One region of the Paeniglutamicibacter sp. MACA_103 genome, then DNA from elsewhere that is predicted to be linked to it. Evidence: riboswitches for the same ligand, from Rfam matches in the RefSeq annotation. Region 1 holds a riboswitch; each other region holds the start of a gene.
What was found. Region 1 has a riboswitch for thiamine pyrophosphate ahead of thiM (hydroxyethylthiazole kinase). Riboswitches for the same ligand answer to the same signal wherever they lie in the genome.
Positions count from the first base shown of each region.

Region 1 (7,808 bases):
GGCCCACCCACGCGCCGGCACCCCGGCACAGTCCCAAGACCTGATCGATCTCTCCGCGGTGCGCGACGCGTACTTTGACATCCACCCGGACCCGGCCGACCCCGCCCAGCGCGTGGCCTTCGGCACCTCCGGGCACCGCGGCACCTCGCTGAACGGCTCCTTCAACGAGGACCACATCGCCGCCATCACCCAGGGCATCGTCGAATACCGGCGCGGGCAGGGCATCACCGGGCCGCTCTTCGTCGGCAAGGACACCCACGCGCTTTCGGACCCGGCACAGGACACCGTGCTGGAGGTGCTGGCCGGCAACGACGTGTCGATCCTGGCCGATGCCCGCACCGGGTGGACCCCGACCCCGGCCCTGAGCCACGCCATCCTGGCGCACAACGCGAACGGGGACGCACCGCGCGCCGACGGCATCATCATCACCCCGTCGCACAACCCGCCGGCCGACGGCGGCCTGAAGTACAACCCGCCGCACGGCGGCCCCGCGGACACCGACGCCACCTCATGGATCGCCAACCGCGCCAATGAACTGCTCGAGGCCAAGCTGGCCGGGGTCAAGCGGATCCCGCTGGGTGCCGCGCGCCTGGGCGGGAAGATCGGCGCCTTCGACTTCCTGTCCTCCTACGTCGACGACCTGCCCTCGGTGCTGGACCTCGACGCCATCCGCTCCGCCGGGCTGCGCATCGGCGCCGACCCCATGGGCGGGGCCGCGGTGGACTATTGGGGCGCGATCGCCGAGAAGCACAAGCTGGACCTCACCGTGGTGAACCCGGGGGTTGACCCGCGCTTTGCGTTCATGTCCCTGGACACCGACGGGAAGATCCGCATGGACTGCTCCTCGGCCGATGCGATGGCCTCGCTGATCGCCGCCCGCAACACCTATGACATCGCCACGGGCAACGACGCGGACGCCGACCGCCACGGCATCGTCACCCCCGATGCCGGGCTGATGAACCCCAACCACTACCTGGCCGTGGCCATCGACTACCTGTACACCCACCGCACCGGCTGGTCCAAGGACGCCGGGATCGGCAAGACGCTGGTCTCTTCCTCGATGATCGACCGGGTCGCGGCCTCGCTGGGCCGCACCCTGGTCGAAGTTCCGGTGGGCTTCAAGTGGTTCGTGCCCGGCCTGCTGGACGGCTCCGGCGCCTTCGGCGGCGAGGAATCCGCCGGCGCCTCCTTCCTGCGCCGCGACGGGCGCACCTGGACCACCGACAAGGACGGGATCCTGATGGCGCTGCTGGCCAGCGAGATCACCGCCGTCACCGGCTCCTCCCCCTCGAAGCACTATGCCGCGCTGGCCGCGGAGCACGGCTCACCGAGCTATGCACGCATCGATGCCCCGGCCGACCGCGAGCAGCGGGCCCGGCTGGGGAACCTGGCGGCTTCGGACGTGGCCGCCGAGGTGCTCGCGGGCGAGAAGATCACCGCACGGCTGACCGAGGCGCCGGGAAACGGGGCGAAGATCGGCGGGCTGAAGGTCACCACGGCCAACGCCTGGTTTGCCGCACGCCCCTCGGGAACCGAGGACAAGTACAAGATCTACGCCGAGTCCTTCCTCGGCGAGGAGCACCTGGTCCGGGTGCAGGACGAGGCGAAGGACATCGTCTCCGCTGTGCTCGCGTAGGCGCACGCCTTGGCCGAAGGCCGGGTGGGTCCCCGCATGCGGGAACCACCCGGCCTTCGGCCATTCCGCGGGCAAGCCGTAATATCCAACTCCTGCATGGGTATATGCCGGGCCGGGAATTTCTACATGAGCCTGTCGATGAGCTTGGACTTCGCCCAGGTGTAGGGCGGGTAGATCGCCTTGAGCGTGTCCACCACGGTGGTCTTGCCCATCACGGAGCGCATCTGCGAGAGCCGCTCGAAGCCATGCCGCCCGTGGTATGAACCCATGCCGGAGGCGCCCACGCCTCCGAAGGGCAGGCCCGGGACGGCCAGGTGCAGGCTTGGCGCGTTGTGCACGATGGCCCCGGCCCGCACCTGGTCCCCGAAGGCAGATTGCAGCCGCGGGTTCTCGCTGAAGAGGTAGGCGACCAGCGGGTTGGGGCGCGCGTTGATGAAGCGCACCGCCGCGTCGAAGCTTTCCACCGCGACGATCGGCAGGATCGGGCCGAAGATCTCCTCGCGCATCAGCTCCGAGCCCGGATCAACGTTGGCCATCACTGTCGGCTCGATCTTCAGGGTGTCCGCGTCGTACCCGCCGCCGATGAGGACCTCGCCGTGCTCCAGGTAGGAAACCAGCCTGTCGAAGTGGGCCTTGTTGACGATGCGGCCGTAGTCGCGGCTGGCCAGCGGGTTCTTGCCGTAGAACCCGGTGATCGCCTTGGCCAGCTGCTTTTCCAGGTTCATGGCGGCGTCGCCCACGGCCAGCACGTAGTCCGGCGCCACGCAGGTCTGTCCGGCGTTCATGAACTTCCCGAAGGCCAGCCGGCGCGCCACCGTGGCGGAGGACCCGTCCATCACCACGGCCGGGGACTTCCCGCCCAGCTCCAGGGTCACGGGTGTCAGGTGCTCGGCCGCGGCGCGGGCCACGATCTTTCCCACACGCTCTCCGCCGGTGTAAAAGATGTGGTCAAAGTGCTGTTCGAGCAGGATCTTGCTGGTTGAGGCCCCGCCCTGGACCACGGCGCACGCCCGGTGGTCCAGGAACTTCGGGATCAGCCGGCCCAGCAGCGTGGAGGTGGTCGGGGCCAGCTCCGAGGGCTTGAGCACGGTGACGTTGCCCGCGGCGATGGAGGCGACCAGCGGGGCGAGGATCAGCTGCAGCGGGTAGTTCCAGGCGCCGATGACCAGCACCACCCCCAGCGGCTGCGGCTCGATCTTGGCCGCCGCCGGATGCAGGACCAGCGGGATCTTCACCGGCTTGGATTCCATCCACTCGGAAAGGTGCAGTTGCGCGTGGTCTATTTCCGCGCGCACCATGTCGATCTCGGTCATCTTCGCCTCGACCGCGCCCTTGCCCAGGTCGTCGGCCAGCGCGTCGATGAAGTCCTGTTCGTGCGCCTCCAGCATGCGCTCGAGGGCCTTGAGCTGCGAGGCCCGGAATCGGCGCGGGTGCGCCAGCCGGGTGGACACCACGTCGTGCATCGAGGCGACGATCTCCACGATGTTCTCCGGCAGTTCGGGCACCACTTCGGGCAGCTCGAGCTCGTTCAGCGCCGTCGCTTCGCGTGGCGTTGCGGATTTGTGTGAGGTGTCGGAAGTGCCCATCTCTTGAGCCTACGGCCACTGTGGCATCGGCAACAGGCCGCCACGCTTGGCGTGCTCGGTGCGCGGTGACATGGAGTGCCGGACCCGGCGCCCGGTGGGATAGGCTCGCGCATAGTGACACGGGGTGTCGGCACTTGCGGCCGGCTGAGATGAAACCCGTAGAACCTGATCTAGTTCGTACTAGCGGAGGGATGTTGCTCATGGAATCCATGGCGCCTTCAAAACTCGTAACACCCGGCGAGCTCGCCGATGCCCTGGGCGCACTGCGCTCCTCCACGCCCCTGGTCCAGTGCCTGACCAACACCGTGGTCACCAACTTCACCGCCAACGTGCTGCTGGCCTCCGGCGGGTCCCCTGCCATGGTGGACGTGCCCGGGGAGGCCGGCGACTTCGCCGCGGTGGCGGCAGCCCTGCTGGTGAACCTGGGCACCCCGAACTCCGAGCAGGCGGCCGCCATGCGCGAGGCGGTTGCCGGCGCCTCAGCGGCCTCGACCCCCTGGGTGCTGGACCCTGTGGCCGTCGGTTCGCTGCGCGTGCGCACCGCGCTCGCCCGCGAGCTCGTGGCCGCGCGGCCCACGGTGATCCGCGGCAACGCCTCGGAGATCCTGGCGCTGGCCGGTCAGGCCGTCGGCGGGCGCGGGGTCGAGTCCACCGACTCGGTTGCCGCCGCGACCGACGCCGCCGGGACGCTGGCCAGGGAAAGCGGCGCCGTCGTCGCCGTCTCCGGGGAAGCGGACCTCGTCACCGACGGGGTGCGCACCGTGTTCGTGCACGGCGGCAGCGCGCTGCTGACCCGCATCACCGGCGGCGGGTGCGCGCTGGGCGCTCTCTGCGCCGCCTTCCTGTCCACCGGCGGGGACCCGCTGGTCGCCACGGTTGCCGCGCACGCCTTCTACTCGGCGGCGGCCGAACGCGCGGCCGCCACGGCCGCGGGCCCAGGCACCTTCGCCCCGCTCTTCCTCGACGCGCTGGCCGCTGTCTCCCCCGCGGAGCTGGGCGCCACGGCGGTGCTCTCATGAGCGTCTACGGCGTGTACCTGGTCGCGGACTCCGCCTCCACCGCCGGACGTCCGCTGGCCGACATCGTGAAGGCCGCGGTGGACGGAGGGATCAGGACGGTGCAGTTGCGCTGCAAGGACATGCCGGCCGGCGAATTCGCGGACGTCGTGATGGAATGCGCCCACCACACCGCCGGGCGCGCGGCACTGCTGGTCAACGACCGCGTCGACGTGTTCCTGGCCGCCCGCGCCTCCGGCGCCGACGTGCAGGGGGTGCACATCGGCCAGTCCGACCTGCCCGCGGCCCTGGTGCGCGAACTTATCGGCCCCGACGCCGTGCTGGGCCTCAGCGCCGCCAGCGATGCGCAGATCGACGCCGCAAACAAGCTGCAGCTCCGCTCCCCGGGCACCATCGACTACCTGGGGGTCGGCGCCGTGCATGCCACCCCCACCAAGAGGGACCACCCCGAGCCGCTGGGCCATGCGGGCCTGGCGCGCGCCGTGGGGCTCAGCGACCTGCCCGTCATCGCCATCGGCGGCATCGACGCGGACGACGTGGCCCCGCTGGCCCGCTCCGGTGCCGCCGGCGTCGCGGTGGTCCGCGCCATCTGCGCCGCCGGGGATCCGCGCGCCGCGGCCACGAACCTACTGAACCTCTGGGAGGGCACGAAGCCATGAACACCCCCAACACCAGCACCGTGAAGAACATCCTGTCCATCGCCGGATCCGACCCCTCCGGAGGGGCCGGCATCCAGGCCGACCTCAAGTCCATTGCCGCGGCCGGCGGCTACGGCATGGCCGCCATCAGCGCGCTGACCGCGCAGAACACCCGCGGCGTCAGTGCCGTGCACGTGCCGCCGGCAGGCTTCCTGCTGGCGCAGCTGCGCGCCGTTTCCGAGGACATCGCCATCGACGCGATCAAGATCGGGATGCTCGCCAACGCGGCGGTCATCGACGAGCTCGGCTGCTGGCTGGCCGGGATCCGGACCGCCGCGGGCTCCGACGCCCCGGCGGTGGTGCTGGACCCGGTCATGGTCGCCACCAGCGGGGATTCGCTGCTGGATGCCGAGGCAACCACCGCGCTGCGGCGCCTCTTTGCCCACGTCGACGTCATCACCCCCAACATCCCGGAACTTGCCGTGCTGGCGCGCGCCGAGGTCGCCGGGAACTGGGAACAGGCGGTGGCCCAGGCGCGCGCCGTCGCCGCCGAGTACCAGGTCCTGGTGCTGGCCAAGGGCGGGCACCTGGAAGGGGAAACCTGCCGGGACGCGCTCATCGGTCCCGACGGTGTGCTCTTCGAGGTCGCCTCGCCGCGGCTGGCCACGGCCAACACGCACGGCACCGGCTGCTCGCTCTCCTCCGCCCTGGCGACCTTCTACGCCCGCGGCGGTGACTGGGCCCAGGCGCTGCGCCACGCCAAGGCCTGGCTGTCCGAGGCGATTGCCCGGGCCGACGAGCTGGCGGTCGGCGGCGGACACGGCCCGGTCAACCACCTGGCAGCGCTCTGGGACGGGGTGCGCCCCGCGCCGGCCCGGGACCCGCTGGCGCACTGGTGGGAGGCGATCGCCGGCATCCGCGCAGGCATCGACGAGCTCGCGTTCATCCGCCAGCTCAAGAACGGGTCCCTTCAGACGAGCGACTTCGAGGAGTACCTGGGCCAGGACGCCCTGTACCTGCGCAGCTATGCTCGGGTCATGTCGCGGGCCTCGGAACTCGCCCCCACCACTCAGGAGCAGCGCTTCTGGGCGGGAAGCGCCGCCAGCTGCCTGGAGGAGGAAATGACGCTGCACCGCGGCCGGCTCGCCGATCAGGTCCCGGAGCCCTCGAACGCCACCACCGCGTACCTCAACCACCTGCGGTCCGGCAGCGACGACTACCCGGTGCTCGCCGCCGCGCTGCTGCCCTGCTTCTGGATCTACCAGGACGTGGGCAAGCGGCTGGCGGCGGCCAACCACCTGGCGCACCCCTACGCGGACTGGCTCGCCACCTACTCCTCCCAGGAGTTCGACGACGTCACGGCGCGGGCCATCGAGCTGGTCCGGGGCGTTCACGCACGGGCCGACGAAGCCACGCGGGCGGCCATGTGGCGCGCGTTCGAGGCCTCGTCCGTGCACGAGCTGGACTTCTTCGCGCAGACCGCCGCCGATGCGCCCGGCGCCGGGGACGGGGTGGGCCGCATCACCCGAGGTGTCGCACTGCCCGTGGGGTGAGTAAAATGCCACAGGGGGTTTGGCGCGCCGCGCGTGCGCTCCCCCGGCATTTTTCCCACCCTGCGCCCGGAAGGCACCCATGAGCAACCGATTCGGCATTGGCTGGAACCTGCACGGCGACGGCAAGTCCATCTCCCCCGGAACGGTGGTGGCCCCGAACGAGCGCCTGCACTGGCCGCAGACCATCTCCATCGGCGTGCAGCACGTCATGGCGATGTTCGGGGCCACGGTGCTGGTCCCGGCGATCACCGGGTTCCCGGCCACCACCACCCTGTTCTTCTCCGGCGTGGGGACCCTGTTGTTCCTGCTGATCACCGCGGGCCGGGTGCCCAGCTACCTGGGTTCCTCCTTCGCGTTCATCGCCCCGGTTTCCGCGGCCATGGCCGGGCACGGGATGGCCGGCGCGCTGGGCGGCATCGTGGTCTCCGGTGCGGCGCTGTTCGTCGTCGGGCTGATCGTGCAGAAATCGGGCACCGGGTGGATCCACGCGCTGATGCCGCCGGTGGTCATGGGCACCATCGTCGCGCTGATCGGGCTCAATCTGGCCTCGGCGACGCTGAAGCCGATGCAGGACTTCCCGCTGACCACCTTCGCCACGGTGCTGGCCATCGTGGTGTCCGCGGTGCTGTTCAAGGGCCTGCTGGGCCGCTTGTCGATCCTGCTGGGCCTGGTTGCCGGTTACCTGGTGGCGCTCGCGCAGGGGCAGGTCAATTTCGAGCCCATCGAGAAGGCGGCATGGCTGGGGCTGCCGGCATTCACCGCCCCCACCTTCCACCTGGACACCATGCTGGTGTTCCTGCCGGTGGTGTTCGTGCTGATCGCCGAGAACATCGGACATGTGAAGACCGTGGGCCTGATGACCGGACGGGACCTGGACGCGGTCAACGGCCGCGCGCTGATGGCCGACGGCGCCGCGACGCTGCTGGCCGGCTTCGGCGGAGGCTCGGGCACCACCACCTACGCGGAGAACATCGGCGTGATGGCCTCCTCGCGCGTGTATTCCACCGCCGCCTACTGGATCGCGGGCATCGTGGCGATCCTGGTGGCGTTCTTCCCGAAGTTCGGCGCCGTCATCAACACCATCCCCGCCGGGGTCTCCGGGGGCGCGGGCATCGTGCTCTACGGCATGATCGGGATCATCGGCGCACGCCTGTGGGTGCAGAACAAGGTCGACTTCGCCAACCCGATCAACCTGATGACCGCCGGCACCGGACTGATCATCGCCATTGCGGTCACCGAGGACCTGGCCTTCGGCGAGGTGAAGCTCGGCGGCATTGCCCTGGGCACCATCGCGACCTTGGTGATCTTCCACCTGATGCGCAACATTGCCCGGGCGCGGGGCACCGAGCCGACCGACGCCGGGGAAATCAGCGGGGCCA
Region 1 is NZ_JBIXLN010000038.1:32,041-39,848, forward strand. It holds gene pgm (phosphoglucomutase (alpha-D-glucose-1,6-bisphosphate-dependent)) at 1-1,636, shown strand, start outside; gene ACIPVK_RS16625 (aldehyde dehydrogenase family protein) at 1,759-3,222, opposite strand; TPP riboswitch at 3,333-3,431, shown strand; gene thiM (hydroxyethylthiazole kinase) at 3,423-4,241, shown strand; gene thiE (thiamine phosphate synthase) at 4,238-4,897, shown strand; gene thiD (bifunctional hydroxymethylpyrimidine kinase/phosphomethylpyrimidine kinase) at 4,894-6,429, shown strand; gene ACIPVK_RS16645 (uracil-xanthine permease family protein) at 6,509-7,808, shown strand, end outside.

Region 2 (7,808 bases), on a different contig from region 1:
TGACGAATTGGTGTTCGGGTTCCTGGAACACCGAGCCGATGCGGCCCACCAGCTCGGTGGCGCGCCAATGGTAGGGGCGCGATTCGGAGCCGGCCGCCAGTTCCGCGGTGGCCAGCACCGTGCCGGCGGCCGCCGGCAGCAATCCCCCGAGGGTCAGCGCGAAGGTCGACTTGCCCGAGCCGTTGGCCCCGCGCACGCACCAGGCCTCGCCCGCCGCAAGGCGCAGGTCAAGCCCGTCGGCGGCCGGAACACCGCCGCGCTTCCGGGCGACGGCCAGGGCACTGGCCTCGAGCAGCAGGGTGCCGCCTTCCGCGCGCTCATCCCCGGCGCCGATGGCGGGGGTGTATCCGGGCACCCAGACCCCGGCGGAGATCAGTTCCTCGCGAACCTCGCCGGGCCCGAAGAGCTCCTGCGGGGTCCCGTCGTGGGCGATGCCCCCGCCCGGTTCCAGCACGATGACCCGGTCCATGTGCGGCGCCCAGGCTTCCAGCCGGTGTTCGACGATCAGCAGGGTCGCACCGGTGGCATCCAAGGCCCGGATCACCGCGTCGCGGACCTCCAGCACGCCGGCCGGGTCGAGGTTCGCCGTCGGCTCGTCCAGCAGGACCAGCCCCGGGCCCATGGCCAGGATCCCGGCCAGGGCCAGGCGTTGCTTTTGCCCGCCCGAGAGCGCCGCGGTGGGGTGCTCCGGCGGGACGTCGAGCCCCACGGCGTCGAGGGCCTCGATGATGCGCCGGGAGATCTCTTCCGGCGGCACGGAGAGGTTTTCGGCGCCGAAGGCCACGTCGTCCCCGACCCGGGCCTGGACGACCTGGGTCTCGGGGTCCTGTTGCATGAGCCCGACCAGTCCCCGGCCCTGTGCCGCCGGCGTTCCGTCGAGCAGGAGCTCGCCGGAGGAATAGGCATCGTCGTCCTCGTGCAGGACCCCGGCCAGGGCGTAGAGCAGCGTGGATTTGCCGGCACCCGAGGGCCCGGCCAGCAGCACCCGCTCCCCGGCGCGGATTTCCAGGTCAAGGCCCCACAGTGCAGGTTGGGCGCGGTCGGCATGCCGCCACCCCCAGTTGCGGGCGCTGACGGACACGGCCGAGGCCAGCCGGCGTTCCTTGCCGGGGGCGTCGGCTTCACGGTGCAGCATCGAATGTGAAGTCATGAAGGCGACCGCGGCCTAGATGATGGGTTCGGTGGCTGCCTTGCGGCTGGCAAGGGCTCCGAGGGCGCCGGTCTTGGCCAGGGCACGGGTGGCGAAGAAGGACAGCAGCCCGGCGATGACGACTCCCGAGATGGTCATGAACGCGATGTATGCGAAGAGCATGCCGGTGGTGTATTCGGGGAACCAGCGGAAGATGAAGGTGTCGTTGACGCTGCCGAAGAGTCCCGCCGCGCCACCGGCCAGCAGTGCCACGGGCAGGTTGAACTTGCGGTAGCGGAACGCGCCGAAGACCAGCTCCGCGCCGAGGCCCTGGATCAGGCCGGAGGCCAGGACGGTCAGCCCGAATTCCGAACCCATGAGCGCCGAAACCATGGCGGCGACCAGTTCGCAGAACAGTGCGGCGCCGGGCTTGCGGATGATCAGCGCCCCGAGCACCGCGGGGAAGAGCCACATGCCCGAGACCAGGGCGGCCGAGGGCGGGAAGGCCAGGAACAGCACGTCGAGCAGGTGGTGGGTGCTGTTCCAGGCCCAGAAGATGACGCCCGAGGACACGGCGATGACGGCGGCGATGACGATGTCGACGACACGCCAGGACTTGCTGGCCGTGTGGTGCCCGGCGGGCTGGTTGGCGATGCTCATGGTGGAGATCCTCCTTGGATTCAAGGAGGGGAGGGAACGCGTCTATGCGAACGCACCCCTGAGAACTCGACTTCCTTCGCCGGTACTAGCCGGGGCAGGTTCGAGGGTCTGCGGCTCTCCGCACTCTCAGCGCCTTGGTGCGAATTTCTCCGCACGACGCTCCCCTGTCGTGATTGTTTCAGTCCTATGATGCTACCTCACGCTATGCTGGGGCAGGTACCGTTGCCCGCAACATTTGGGAGTTCCCGTGAACAGCTTGATGAAACTCGTCGGCCCGCTTATTTCGATCGCCGCAGGATTCGTGGGTGGAAAGATCGTTGACAAGGCCTGGATCGGATTCACCGGCCAGCAGCCGCCCAAGCACGGCAACAAGGAGGCCCAGGCCGAGGCCAGCATGCGCCAGGCGATTGTCTTCGCCGTGCTTTCGGCCACGACCGCCGCCCTGATCCAGGTGCTCACCGACCGCGGAACCCAAAGGGCCCTGGCCCGGTTCGCCAAGAAGGCCTAACACCACAAACGATTCAGGTGCCCACGGATTTCCCGTGGGCACCTGAATCGTTTCCGGCGCTCCCCTGGATCCCGGGCAGGGATGCGCGCCGCGGGGCCTAGTCGATGAAGTCGGTGCGGTCCCGCGTTCCGCCCCGGCCGCTTTCGTCTTCCTCCCGCTGTTCAGCGGCCTCGACGACCGCCGCCAGCTCATCCGCAACGAGGGTCTCGCGCTTGAGGTGCCGCGTCCGGTAGCCGGCGCGCCCCACCATGTGCGCCGAGACCGGTGCGGTGAGCAGCTGCAGCAGCCACGCCAGCGCCAGCACCGGCAGCACGGCCCAGGAACGCAGTTCCAGCCCGAGCGCCGCCAGCAGCAGGAACAGTCCCAGCACCTGCGGCTTGGTCGCGGCGTGCAGCCGCGAGAGCAGGTCGGGGAAGCGAAGCATGCCGATTCCCGCGGCCAGGGACATCAGGGATCCGACGATCATGAACGTCCCGGCGACGATGTCGATGATGGTGTCAAGCATCAGGCGTTCCTCCGGTCCGTGACGAAGCGGGAAACCGTGACCGAGCCGACGAACCCGACCAGGCATGCCAGCAGCACGAAGACCAGGTTGTTGGTGTGCCTGTTGACGGTCATCTCGATGCACAGCGCCGCGGAGATGATCAGCAACAGGACATCGGTGGCGATGACGCGTTCCAGGATGGACGGTCCCATCGCCAGCCTGGCGATGGCCAGGCAGGCGGCAATCGAGAGCGTGATTCCGCAGATCCACAAGACGATGTTCATGAGGTTGCTCCGTGTTCCTTGCTCGGTGCCTTCTTCTCGGCCTTCAGCGCGGCCAGCTCTTCGGTGGTGCCCATCATCCGGATCAGCCGTTCCTCGATCAGCAGGACCGATGCGCGGGCCTTTTCCACGCCCGCCTGGTCGTTGACGTTGAGCACATGCAGGTACAGCGTGGAGCTCCGGCGGTCCACCTCCACGACGTACGAGCCGGGCACCAGCGTCAGCACGTGGCCCACGAAGGTGACCAGCAGGTCCGACTCCGTGCGCAGCGTGACGGTGATGACCGCGCTGGTGGTCCGCGGCCCGCGAAACACCGCCAGGTACATGACCTCGAAGCTGGCCAGTGTCACGTCGCGCAGGAAAGCCCCGACGAAGACCACCGCGCGCCAGATGTTGAAGCGTCCCGAGAGGATCACCGGCGGCAGGCGGAAGACCCGCACCAGCAACAGCGAGATCAGCAGCCCGAAGACCAGGTTGCCGAGGGCAAAGTCCTGCCAGAGCGCGCCCCAGACCAGCGTCATGCCGAGCAGCAGCGGAATTTCCTGGCGCAGCGTGGAGCGCTGGCGCTGCCCGTGCTCGTCCTTGGCATCGGCCAGACGTTGTTCCCGGCTCATCGCGATTGCCCCTCTCCGGCGCCGAGTACGGCCTCGATGTAGTTGCCCTCGTCCAGCATCTGCCCGGCCACCCGGTCACTGAAGTCGAAGAGCGGCCCGGCGAACACCGTCAGGGCCACGCCCACCAGCACCAGGGCCGCGGTCATGGCGAGCATGCCGTTGGGCAGCAGGGCGGCGTTTCCGCGGTCGGAATAGCGGCTGGCCGGTTCGTCGGCGACGATGTCGTAGGTGGCGCCGCGGGCCGCGGAGACGCCCACCAGCAGCAGCGGGTCCGGGTCCGTGGCGTCCTCGGCATTGCGCCAGAACGCCCTGTTCCAGATGCGCGCGACGGCCAGCAGCGTCAACAGCGAGGTCAGCAGGGACACGCCGACCAGCACCCAGGCCATGGGCGTGCCCAGCTCGGCGCCGCCCTGGACCAGCCCCAGCTTGCCCAGGAACCCGGAGAACGGCGGGATGCCGCCCAGGTTCATGGCCGGGACGAAGAAGAGCAGGGCCAGCAGCGGGGAGAGCTTCGCCAGGGAGCCGAGCCGGTCGATGTTCGAGGTCCCGGCGCGGCGTTCGATGAGCCCGGCCACCAGGAACAGCGAGGTCTGCACCACGATGTGGTGGGCCACGTAGTAGATGGTGGCGCCCAGGCCCAGCTGGTTGCCCACGGCGACGCCGAAGATCAGGAAGCCGATGTGGCTGGTCAGCGTGAAGGAAAGCATGCGCTTGATGTCGGTCTGCGCCACGGCGCCCAGGATTCCCACCAGCATGGTCAGCCCCGCCACAAGCATCAGCGCGTCGGAGAGTTGGTTCCCGGGGAAGAGCAGGGTCTCGGTGCGGATGATGGCGTATACGCCGACCTTGGTCAGCAGCCCGGCGAACACCGCGGTGACCGGCGCTGGCGCCGTCGGGTAGGAGTCCGGGAGCCAGAAGGACAGCGGGAAGACCGCGGCCTTGATCCCGAAGGCCACCAGCAGCATCACGTGCAGCACCGTCTGGGTGCCCGGGGAGATGTCCGGCAGCTTCTGGGCCAGGTCGGCCATGTTCACGGTGCCCACGGCCGCGTAGATCATGCCGATGGAGATCAGGAACAGCAGCGAGGAGGCCACCGAGACCACCACGTAGGTGGTCCCGGCGCGGATGCGCGCGGTGGTGCCGCCCAGGGTCAGCAGCACGTAGGAAGCGGTGAGCAGTATCTCGAAGCCCACGTACAGGTTGAACAGGTCCCCGGCCAGGAAGGCGTTGGACACGCCCGCCACCAGGATCAGGTAGGCCGGGTGGAAGATGGACACCGGCCCGTCCTCGTCCCCGTCGGCCAGGCCCTGGCTGGTGGCGTAGAGCAACACGGCCAGGGAGACGATGGTGGAGACCACCAGCATGAAGGCGGAGAACCCGTCCACGACCATGGAGATGCCGAAGGGCGGTGCCCAGCCGCCGAGCGTGACCGAGTAGGTCCCGCCGTCCCAGACCAGGGCCAGCATCCAGGCCTCGAGGCACAGGGTGGCCACGAGGACGCCGATGGTCACCGCGCGCTGGGTGCGCTGCTTGCGGCGCAGGATGAAGGCCAGTGCCGCGCCGAAGATCGGCAGGGCCACCGCCAGCGGGGCAAATGAAACGGCGGTCAGTGGTGCATCGATCATGCGCGCGGCCCCTCGTCCTTGGTGTCTTCTGCGGGCACGAGCCCGTCCCCCTCGAATTCGGTGGTGTCCTCGGGAACCGGGGAGTCTTCCTCGAAGTCGAAGGTCGACTGCTGCGAGACGCGACGGTCCTCGTCGTCGTCGGCGACCACGTCGGCCCGGGAGATCACCCAGGAGCGGTAGATGATGCCCAGCATGAACGCGGTCACCGCGAAGGTGATCACGATGGCCGTGAGGATCAGCGCCTGGGGCAGCGGGTCGCTGTATTGCTCAGCGTCGAGCCCCGCCTGGTACAGCGGGGCCTGCCCGCGGCGGCCGCCGGCGGAGAGGATCAGCAGGTTCACGCCGTTGCCCAGGACCACGATGCCCAGCAGCACCCGGGTGAGGGAACGCTCCAGCAGGAGGTAGATCCCCACGGCGAAAAGGATGCCCATCACTATGAGCAAGGTGATATTGGTGCTCAACGTCCCACTCCCGTCTCCGCGTCGGAAACCATGTCATGCGTGTCGGTGGGGCTGCGGCCCTCGGAGCGGTCGTCGATTTCCGAGCCCAGGGAGCGCAGCACGTCGATGACCAGCCCGACCACCACCAGGTAGACCCCGATGTCGAAGAGCGTCGAGGTCACGAACTTTTGCTCCCCGAAGAGCGGCCAGGTGAATTCGATGGCGGCGGAGGTGAACATCTGCGCGCCGAAGAACAGCGGTCCCACGGCCGTGAGCGCCGCGAGCCCCAGCCCGGTGCCCATGAGCGTTCCCGGGCTCACCGGGGTGGACTCGGTCAGCTCCACCCGGCCGCCGGCCAGGTAGCGGATGGTCAGGGCCAGCCCGGCCAGCAGGCCGCCGGCAAAGCCGCCGCCGGGGGTGTTGTGCCCCGCCAGCAGCAGGTACACGGAGGCCAGCAGGATGGTGTGGAAGAGCAGCCGGGTGACGACCTCGAAGGTGATGGAACGCCGCTCCGGCGCCAGCGTGTGGCCGGCCACCAGCCAGGAGTCCTTCTTGGAGATCGCGAAGTTCCGCGCCACGGACAGTCCCGCGCGGCTCGGGGACTTCCCGCCGATGGCCTCGGAGCCGTGGTCCACCGACCCGGAGGGCACCGCGGAGACGCGCAGGCGCTTGTCCCCGCGCCCACGCACGAAGATCAGCGAGGCGACCCCGGTGGCGGCCGCGGCCAGCACCGTGATCTCGCCGAAGGTGTCCCAGGCGCGCATGTCCACCAGGGTCACGTTCACGATGTTCTTGCCCGCCCCGCCGGTATAGGCGAGTTCCGGGTAGGCCAGCGAAATGGGGTCCGCGACGCGCGAGGCCATGGCGGTGGCGGCGATGTAGATCATCGAGGCGCCGAAGCCGATGCCGATCAGCGCACGTCCCAACCGGTGGCCCGTGGGGTTCTTGGCCCACAGTTCCACGGGCAGTGCGCGCAGGGCCAGCACGAAGGCCACCAGCACGATGGTTTCCACCAAAAGCTGGGTGACGGCCAGGTCGGGGGCGCCCTGCAGCGCGAAGATCGCCGCCATGCCGTAGCCGCTGACCGAGACCATCAGCACGGCCAGGAAGCGCCGGTTGGCCTGCACGGCCCCGATGGCGCCCACCACCATGACGAGCCCGATGACCAGCTGCGCGGGGTGGTCGAAGGCGATGAAGTTCCCCGGGGCCGGGGTGCTGAGCCAGATCGAGGTCGTCGCCGGCAGCACCAGCGCCACGGTCAGGATCACCACGAGGTAGAAGGAGAGGGAACCGCGCTGGGTGCGGCCGGTGAGCCAGATCGCCAGGTTGTCCAGGACGGTGATCGTGAACTTGTAGTCGCGTTCGGCGTCGAAGACCGGCGGGACCTTGGCCTGGAAGGCAAAGACCTTGCCGCGGGCCAGGAAGAGCAGTGTGCCGGCCACCATGGTCAGGGCGCTCAGGCCCAGCGCCGGGGTGAACCCGTGCCAGAGTCCCAGGTGGATGGGGGCGTCCGCGGCGGCGAAGAGCCCGAGGTACGGCTCGATGGTCCCCTCAAGCACTTGCGGGATCCAGGCGAAGACCACGGTGGCCGCGGTGAGCACGAGCAGCGGCGTGAGGAACAGCAACGGCACCTTCGGGAAGGCGGTGGCCTTCATGCCGGCCTTGGCGGCAAAGCCGCCCCAGAGGAAGCGCGCGGAGTAGGCGAAGGTCAGCATGGCCCCGATGACCACGCCGACGAGCAGCACCGCGCCGGCGGCGCCATTGCCGTTGGCATGTTCCAGCAGGGACTCGAACACCGCTTCCTTGGCCACGAAGCCGAAGACCGGAGGGAGCCCTGCCATGGAGGCGGCGGCGATCGCGGCGACGGCAAAGAGCAGCGGCGAGGACTTGTAGAGCCCGGAGAGCTGGTGGATGTCCCGGGTGCCGGACTTGTGGTCGATGATGCCCACGATCAGGAAGAGCGTTGCCTTGAAGAACCCGTGTGCCAGCATCATGGCCAGGCCGGCCAGATAGGCGTTGGGGGTGCCCATGCCCAGGATCAGGATCAGGAAGCCGAGTTGGGAGACC
Region 2 is NZ_JBIXLN010000040.1:26,260-34,067, forward strand. It holds gene ACIPVK_RS16980 (ATP-binding cassette domain-containing protein) at 1-1,150, opposite strand, end outside; gene ACIPVK_RS16985 (ECF transporter S component) at 1,166-1,789, opposite strand; TPP riboswitch at 1,844-1,965, opposite strand; gene ACIPVK_RS16990 (DUF4235 domain-containing protein) at 2,037-2,297, shown strand; gene mnhG (monovalent cation/H(+) antiporter subunit G) at 2,395-2,802, opposite strand; gene ACIPVK_RS17000 (monovalent cation/H+ antiporter complex subunit F) at 2,802-3,065, opposite strand; gene ACIPVK_RS17005 (Na+/H+ antiporter subunit E) at 3,062-3,676, opposite strand; gene ACIPVK_RS17010 (Na+/H+ antiporter subunit D) at 3,673-5,301, opposite strand; gene ACIPVK_RS17015 (Na(+)/H(+) antiporter subunit C) at 5,298-5,762, opposite strand; gene ACIPVK_RS17020 (Na+/H+ antiporter subunit A) at 5,759-7,808, opposite strand, start outside.
Region 2: another riboswitch for thiamine pyrophosphate. It lies ahead of ACIPVK_RS16985 (ECF transporter S component); the one in region 1 lies ahead of thiM (hydroxyethylthiazole kinase).

Region 3 (7,808 bases), on a different contig from region 1:
AGCCCGATCTCCGGCATCAAGGCATGGCGGGAGTAGCGTTCGAGCTCCTCGGCGATCAGGGGCGGCCCCGGCTCCACCAGTGGCGGCAACGATGCAATGTTGTTTTCGACGAACGTTGTACTCAATGAAACCTGCCTTATAAACCTAAGGGGACAACAACAAATGATTTATTGTCTGCGCCCAGAACAAGATTGGCCGCCCCCGAAAATCCCTTTCGGGAGCGGCCCTCAAACTATTTGGCTAGAGGCCGCCCAAGGGCGAGCCGTCGATTTCCCGACCCTCCTCGGTGCAGAGGCACAGCCTGTTTCCCTGCGCGTCGGTGGCCACCACGAACCTGGGGGCGGACTCCGGGTCCAGCGCCGCGCCGGTGGCGTCCAGCGCGCCCAGGATGGCCGAGCTTTCGCTATGCGGCACCGTGATGTCCAGGTGGAAGCGGTTGGCGTTTGGCGTGGCCGTCTTCTGGAACCAGAGGGCAGGTCCGCGGCCGAAGGGGTCGGCCAGGCTGCCGTCCTTCTGCCGCTTGTAGCCCAGCGCCGTGCGCCAGGTCTCCGAGATGGCGTCCTCGTCGTCGGTGTCGATGGCGATCTCCACGACCCGCAAAAGGTCCGGCCGGGCCGTGGCACCGGAGTTCTGTGCCTCGGCGGAAATCGACCTGGCCAGCGCCGCATCCCGTGCGCTCACCCGGCTCCCCGCGTCGTGCGAGGTCAGGGTGATGAACAACGTGTCATAGCGCCAGTCGATGTCCGGGTGGTGGTTGGCCTCCTGGGCCAACGCGCCGATGGTGGCGAACAACGCCAGGGCCGAGGCCGAGGACTCGCACTTCAGCGCGGTGCGCAGGGCACCGAGTCCGTAGCGCCATTGCGGCAGCTGCAGCAGGTTCGCCTGGACTTGTTCGGTGGTCAGAACGTCTTTTGCGGGCATGGTTCTCTCCTTCGGGTTCCGGTTCAGAGATCCGGGCGTCCCTCCATGGCGGAGGATGCCAGGGCATGTGTGCGCCTGGGCATGCGCCCTGCTTGTGCCGCCAGTCTGCCACCAATGACCGCATGTCTAAAGGCCTGGGCCATGCGGACCGGGTCCTGGGCGCGGGTGACGGCGGAGGCCAGCAGCACCGCGTCGCACCCAAGCTCCATGGCCAGGGCCGCATCGGATGCCGTGCCGATTCCGGCGTCGAGGATGACCGGGACGGAGGCGCGGGAGACGATCAATTCGATGTTGTGCGGGTTCAGGATCCCGAGTCCGGTGCCGATGGGGGCGCCCAGCGGCATCACGGCCGCGGCGCCGAGCTGTTCCAGTCGCAGGGCGAGCACCGGATCGTCGTTGGTGTAGGCGAAGACCTTGAAACCGCGGTCCACCAGCGCCTCGGTGGCCTCGACCAGCTCGACGGCGTCGGGCAGCAGAGTGTTTTCGTCGGCGATGACCTCGAGCTTGACCCAGTCGGTTTCCAGGGCCTCGCGGCCCAGTTCGGCGGTCATCAGCGCCTCGCGGGCGGTGAAGCACCCGGCGGTGTTGGGCAACACGCGGATGTTGTTCTCGAGAAGCAGGTCAAAGAGGTTGGTGCCGCCGGTGGATCCCGGGCCGGGCGCGCTGTAGCGGCGCATGGCCACCGTGGTCAGCTCGGTGCCCGAGGCAACCAGAGCGGCACCCAGCCCGTCCAGGCTCGGCGCGCCGCCGGTGCCCATGATGAGCCGGGAGCCCAGGGTGATGCCGTCGATGACCAGCGGGTCGATTTCTGTCAGTGTTTGCGTCATGGTCCTTCGCTTTCTTCCAAGTCGGTGGGGCGGACGTGCGGTGGGTGCTGGTGGTCAGCCGCCCTGGACGGCGGTGACGATCTCGATGTCGTCATGTTGCTCAAGCGCGGTCGCCGACCACTGGCTGCGCGGGACGATCCCCGAGTTGCGGGCCACGGCCACGCCAAGGCGTCCGCCGTCGGCCGGCTTGCCGGTGGGCAACAGCTGGCGGCCGGTGACGGCGGTGACCAGCTGGGCCAGGGTGGTTCCGGCGTCCAGCGGGCGGGGGGCTCCGTTGAGTTGGATGGTGCTCATGCATACTCCTTGGGTTGCAGTACAGGTGAAAACCGGTCGGGTCGGAAGCGGTCCCATGAGGGGTTGCTGCGGCCGGCGATCAGCTCGACGATGATGTGGGCGGCGATCGGCGTGAGCAGCACGCCGTGCCTGAAGAATCCGGTGGCGACCAGCAGCCCCGGAACGTCTGTCCCGCCTCCCGAGGCCACGCGCCCCAGCAGCGGCGCGTTGTCCGGCGTGCCGGGGCGGGCGCGGGCCGTGGTTTCGATGAGCTCGAGCTCGGCGACGGCGGGCAGCAGCACCTGGGCATCGCGCAGCAGCTGGTGCACTCCCCCGGCGCTGACCCCGGGGTTGCCGTCTTCGCGGGCGGTCGCCCCGATGACCACCGTGTCATCCCCGCGCGGGACCACGTAGACCGGCAGTCCGCGCACCATCCCGCGCAGCGTGGCAGTGGTAAGCGGGCGCAGGTGTTCGGGGACGCGCAGCCGCAGGATGTCCCCGTACACCGGGCGCAGCGGAAGCACCAGAGAATCGGGCAGCCCGCCGAAGTCGGCGGCGCCCAGGCCGTTGGCGAGAACGGTCTCGCGGGCACGGACCTCGGTGCCGTCGGCAAGCAGCACCCCGGTGACCCGGGAGCCGGAATCCGCGGCGTCTTCGTGCAGCAGGGCGGTTGCCCGGGAGCGCACCAGGGTCTGGCCCGGGGCCGCCGCGTCGCGTTCGGCTCCGACGGCCTCCAGGCGCGCCATGATGGCCCGTGCCACGGCCCGGGGGTCGACCTGGTGGTCCATCTCGATCAGGTGGGCGGCGGAAATGTGCGGGGACAGCAACGGCTCGAGCTCCCGTGCTTCGCGGGTGGACAGCCGGGTGACCCCGAGCCCCTGCCGGGCTTGCGCCTCACGCAGGTCGCCGAGTGCGGCACGGTCGGCGGCATCTGCGCCGAGGGCCAGCGTGGGGCTGGTGCGGAACCCGGTGTCCAGGCCGGTCTCCGCGCCCAGGGTTTGGGCAAAGTCGGGCCAGCGGGCGGCCGAGGCCAGGGTGAGGGAGAGCAGGTCCTCTTCCTGGTAGTGCAGTTCGCTGACCGGGGCCAGCATGCCGGCGGCGGCAAAGGTCGCGCCGGCGGCGGGATCCGGGTCGATGAGCATGGTGCGGTGCCCGGCACGCTGGGCTTCGAGGGCAATGCCCAGGCCGATGATTCCGCCGCCAATGACGGCGACATCGCACATGAGGGGGTCGGGCACGGTGCACGCCATCGAGGTCTCCTTCCCTACGCCGGTATTAGCCGGATCAGGTTCCACGCCACCCTCGTTTCGAAGGCGGCATCTGTCGGTCGGCGCAATCGGCGCCCTCTCAGCCAGCTTTCCTGGCTCCCGCGGTACTGAACTAGTCTAGGAGACATGAGCCAGATCACCACCCAAGATGAAGTGACCCCCGTCTTATCCGCCCCGGACCTCGCCGCCGCGCGGCTGTACCTGTGCACCGATGCCCGGAAGGAGCGTGGGGATTTCGCCGATTTCCTGCGCGCCGCCTATGCCGGAGGGGTCGACATCATCCAGCTGCGCGACAAGAACCTGGACGCCGCCGAGGAACTTGAACTGCTCCTTGTGCTGCGCGGTGTTGCCGAGGAATGCGGCAAGTCGTGGTCGGTGAACGACCGCGCGGACCTGGCGATGCTCTCCGGAGCCCCGGTGTTCCACGTCGGCCAAAAGGACCTGCCGCTGCCCGGCGTCAGGTCGCTGCTCGGCCCCTCCGTCACCGTGGGGCTTTCCAGCCACGACCCTGCGCAGATCACCGCGGCCGCGGCAGACCCCGACATCGACTACTTCTGCGTCGGCCCGCTATGGGCCACACCCACCAAGCCCGGGCGCGCGGCCGTCGGACTGGAAATGGTGGCGCATGCCGCCTCCCTGGAAACGGCCAAGCCGTGGTTCGCCATCGGAGGGATCGATCTGGGCAACGTGGAGCAGGTCGTCGAGGCGGGTGCCTCGCGCATCGTGGTGGTGCGCGCGATCACCGACGCGGACGACCCGACCGCGGCAGCCCGCCAGTTGCTCTCCCGGTTGCCGGAACTCGCCTGAGCGGCAACTGCTTTCGGCCGCGGCAGGCTCTCGGCGCCCACCCTCGGGCGGGTGCCAACCGTCAGGCCCGTGGGTGGCATCGACGTTTCTGCCCCTAGATCTCGAGCACGCTTCCGTGCTCCTCGCCAATATCGGGGAGGTCGTTGGTGTCCAGGTCCTCCATCAGGTGAATGCCTGCGTACTCGTGGATCATGATGCGGCCCGCCTCGTCGAAGACCCGGATCGAGCGTCGGAGCCGGCCCCCGGGATAGTAGGGATGCCGGAAGGAGATTCTGACCCGGGTCTGTGGCCACTGCCCCTCCACGTCCACCCGCGCATCGCTGACGCCGTCCGCGATCGGGAAGGATTCCCCGTTGGCGTCGCGCCAATACGCTTCCATGTTGGCAAACTGTCCGGTAATTCCGTGGACCGCAGCCAATTCCTGCGCCGCGGTCGGCGCCGCCCGGTTCCATCTGGTCCCTGGAATCCCGTCCAGGTCGATGTCCTCCGGATCGGCGGACGACGCGGATGGCTCGTCTTCCCAACGGTCCTCGACAAGCTCACCCCAGCCTTGGGGCACGAAGTCCCTGAACCGCACCCGTGCAGGCAATTCCGCACCGACGGGCAGAACCAGTGTTGCCCGTCGGTATTCAAAACAGAATCCATCGCTGTCGCGGTGCGCAACCGGGGGTGAGGGCTGCACCAAGAACGACGTCCCGGCCTCCTCGTCGCCCACGGATTCCACCTGCCGGTCGAATTCCACCCTTCGCGTTGCTTGGGTGGGCATGTGGACTTCAAGCGCCATGGGTGCGGCCCAACCCTCGGGCAGTTCACCGCCGGAGTAGCTTTCATCAATGGGCAAGACCTCGAACGGAGCTGTCCATAATCCGTGACGGGTTGCTCCCAGCACGCGGGACCTATTTGCCCCCACGTGTCCGACGGATCCGTCGGCGCCGATCCGCACAGCGGTGATGTCCTGGATCCCATGGGGACCCAATGCCGTTGGGCCGATCTCGTCTGCGCAGCCGGCATAAACTACCCATGCCGCATCGGGGGCACTGAGCAGCGAGATCTCGGGGGAAATGATACCGATATCCAGCTCCGGCCAGCTCACCGGATGATCGGGCAGGCCCGGCCCGCGCACCACTGCCACGGGCCGCGTTTGGTCAACGAAGATGACGGCATCGCCCACGGCGACTCTCGGGAACGGATGCATCTGATCCACCATGCGGCCAGCCTAACAGCCGGATATCCGTGGAATCGCTGGTCACGGGCGCCGTCATGAAAGACGGACACCTGTGCGCAGGGAACATAATGGTTGGAATTGACCCGCCCAACCCAGATGCGGGTCTTGGCCGGGGGGAGCACCAATGGATGTCAGGCAATTGAGGTATTTCCTGGCGGTGGTTGACCATCAGGGGTTCAACCGGGCCGCCGAAAAACTTCTCATCGCCCAGCCATCGTTGTCGCAAGCGATCAAGACCCTGGAACAGGAAGCTGGGGTGCCGTTGTTCCACCGCGTGGGCCGCCGGGCTGTGCTCAGCGAGGCGGGCAAGGCGTTGGTGGGACCGGCGCGGTTGGTGGTCAGGGACCTGGAGGCTGCGCAGTCGGCCATGGCGGATGTGAAGGGTGTGCGCAGCGGTCGGCTCGAACTGATTGCCATGCCGTCCCCGGGAGTGGAACCGCTGACCACGATGATCGCCACCTACGCCCGGTTGCATCCTTCGATCACGGTGAGCACGGATGCGGCCTTCACGGTGGATGATGTGGTGTCCTCTGTGCGCAACGGAAGCAGCGAGGTCGGCATACTGGGATCGGACCGGCCGATCCGGGTCCCCGACGTCGATGTCCTTCAACTGGAGCGCCAGCCATTGGTGCTGATAGTCAACCCGCAGGCAGATGATTTCGGGGACCGCGACGTCATTTCTCCGCAGGACCTGGATGGTCACCGGGTGGTGGTTTCCCAACGAGGCTCTCTCATGCGCTCATTGGTCGACAACGTCCTGGCCAGCGGAATCAAGGTGGAGATCGTCGTCGAAGTCGCGCACCGCACCTCGGTGCTCCCGCTGGTGCTGGCGGGTGTGGGCCATTCGGTCATGCCGCTTTCCTGGGCACCGCTGGCACGGCAGTCCGGCCTGCGTGTGGTGCACATCGAGCCGGTCTCGGAACTGCATGTGGCGATCCTGAGCCGGCAGGCCAACCTGACACCCGCAGCAAAAGCCTTCCTGGGTGTGGCCCGGGACTATGCGGCATCCCGCATCGACCACATTGGATAGGTTCTACCTATTTGGCGTATGCAATTTCAGTCTTGGACGTATCTGATGACGCCCGATCTAATTGAACCCAACACCGCATGTGATGCGGAGCACTTTCAATTAGGAGTTGTCCCATGAGTGAGACCCAGATTTTCAAGATCGCATCGATCCCGGCAGACGGAGTCGGCAAGGAAGTTGTCGCCGCCGGACGCCGCGTGCTGGACACCGTCGCCGAACAGTCCAACGGCAAGTTCGCCTTCAACTGGACCGAATTCCCCTGGGGCTGCGAATACTACGCCGAGCACGGTGTCATGATGGACCCCAAGGGCCTGGAGACCCTGAAGGGCTTCGATTCGATCTACTTCGGCGCCGTCGGCTGGGAAAACGTTCCGGACCACATCAGCCTCTGGGGCCTTCGCCTGAACATCACGCAGAACTTCGACCAGTGGGCCAACATCCGCCCGGTCAAGTTCCTGACAGGCGTCACTTCCCCGCTGCGCAAGGCCGATGACACCGAGCTCGACTGGATCGTCGTGCGCGAAAACAGCGAAGGCGAATACGCGGGCCTGGGCGGGCGGAACCTGTCCGGCCGCGGCCCGGGCAACGAGATCGCCCTGCAGACCGCGTTGTTCACCGAGAAGGGCTGCGAGCGCATCATCCGCTTCGCCTTCGACCTCGCCCGCACCCGCACCGTGAAGAAGGTTTCCTCGGTCACCAAGTCCAACGCCCAGCAATACGGCATGGTGCTCTGGGACGAGACATTCAACCGCGTGGCACTGGATTACCCGGACGTTCGCACCGAGAGCGTGCTGGTCGACGCCATGAGCGCAAAGTTCGTCTTGAACCCGGAGGACCTCTCGGTCGTCGTGGCCTCGAACCTCAACGCCGACATCCTCTCGGACCTGGGCTCGGCGCTGGCCGGCAGCCTGGGACTGGCCGCCAGCGCCAACCTGAACCCGGAGCGCCGCTTCCCGTCAATGTTCGAACCGGTCCACGGCACCGCACCGGACATCGCCGGGCAGGGCATCAGCAACCCGATCGGCGCGATCGCCAGCGCCGCCCTGATGCTGGACCACTTCGGCCTCCACGAAGAGGCACGCCGCGTCGAGGCCGCCATCGAGGCGGCGACCGGCGCCGGCCACCTCACCCGCGACATCGGCGGATCCTCCGGCACCGAGGTCGTCACCGAGGCAATCGTCGAGGCACTGAGCCACACGCTCGCCGCAGTCTAGTTCCCGTACGACGTCCCGCGGGGGCCGCGCGGCACCAGTCGCCCGGTCCCCTAAAGATCCACACCCCGAAGTGCTTGCACCTTCCGGGACCCCCAACCACTTTTCAAGTCCCGCCTCCGAGCATGTGTGAGAGTCCCGGAGCACGACTTATTCCAACAACGAGGTAGGAATCATGGGCAACACCACGCACAGCGACACCCTGAATCGGCCCGCGCCCAAGCGCTGGTACCGGCAGCTTTACTTCTG
Region 3 is NZ_JBIXLN010000004.1:86,621-94,428, reverse strand. It holds gene moeB (molybdopterin-synthase adenylyltransferase MoeB) at 1-125, opposite strand, end outside; gene ACIPVK_RS03155 (4a-hydroxytetrahydrobiopterin dehydratase) at 241-921, opposite strand; gene ACIPVK_RS03150 (thiazole synthase) at 945-1,748, opposite strand; gene thiS (sulfur carrier protein ThiS) at 1,803-2,042, opposite strand; gene thiO (glycine oxidase ThiO) at 2,039-3,271, opposite strand; TPP riboswitch at 3,266-3,401, opposite strand; gene thiE (thiamine phosphate synthase) at 3,416-4,096, shown strand; gene ACIPVK_RS03130 (hypothetical protein) at 4,191-5,303, opposite strand; gene ACIPVK_RS03125 (LysR family transcriptional regulator) at 5,446-6,351, shown strand; gene ACIPVK_RS03120 (tartrate dehydrogenase) at 6,465-7,562, shown strand; gene dctA (C4-dicarboxylate transporter DctA) at 7,735-7,808, shown strand, end outside.
Region 3: another riboswitch for thiamine pyrophosphate. It lies ahead of thiO (glycine oxidase ThiO); the one in region 1 lies ahead of thiM (hydroxyethylthiazole kinase).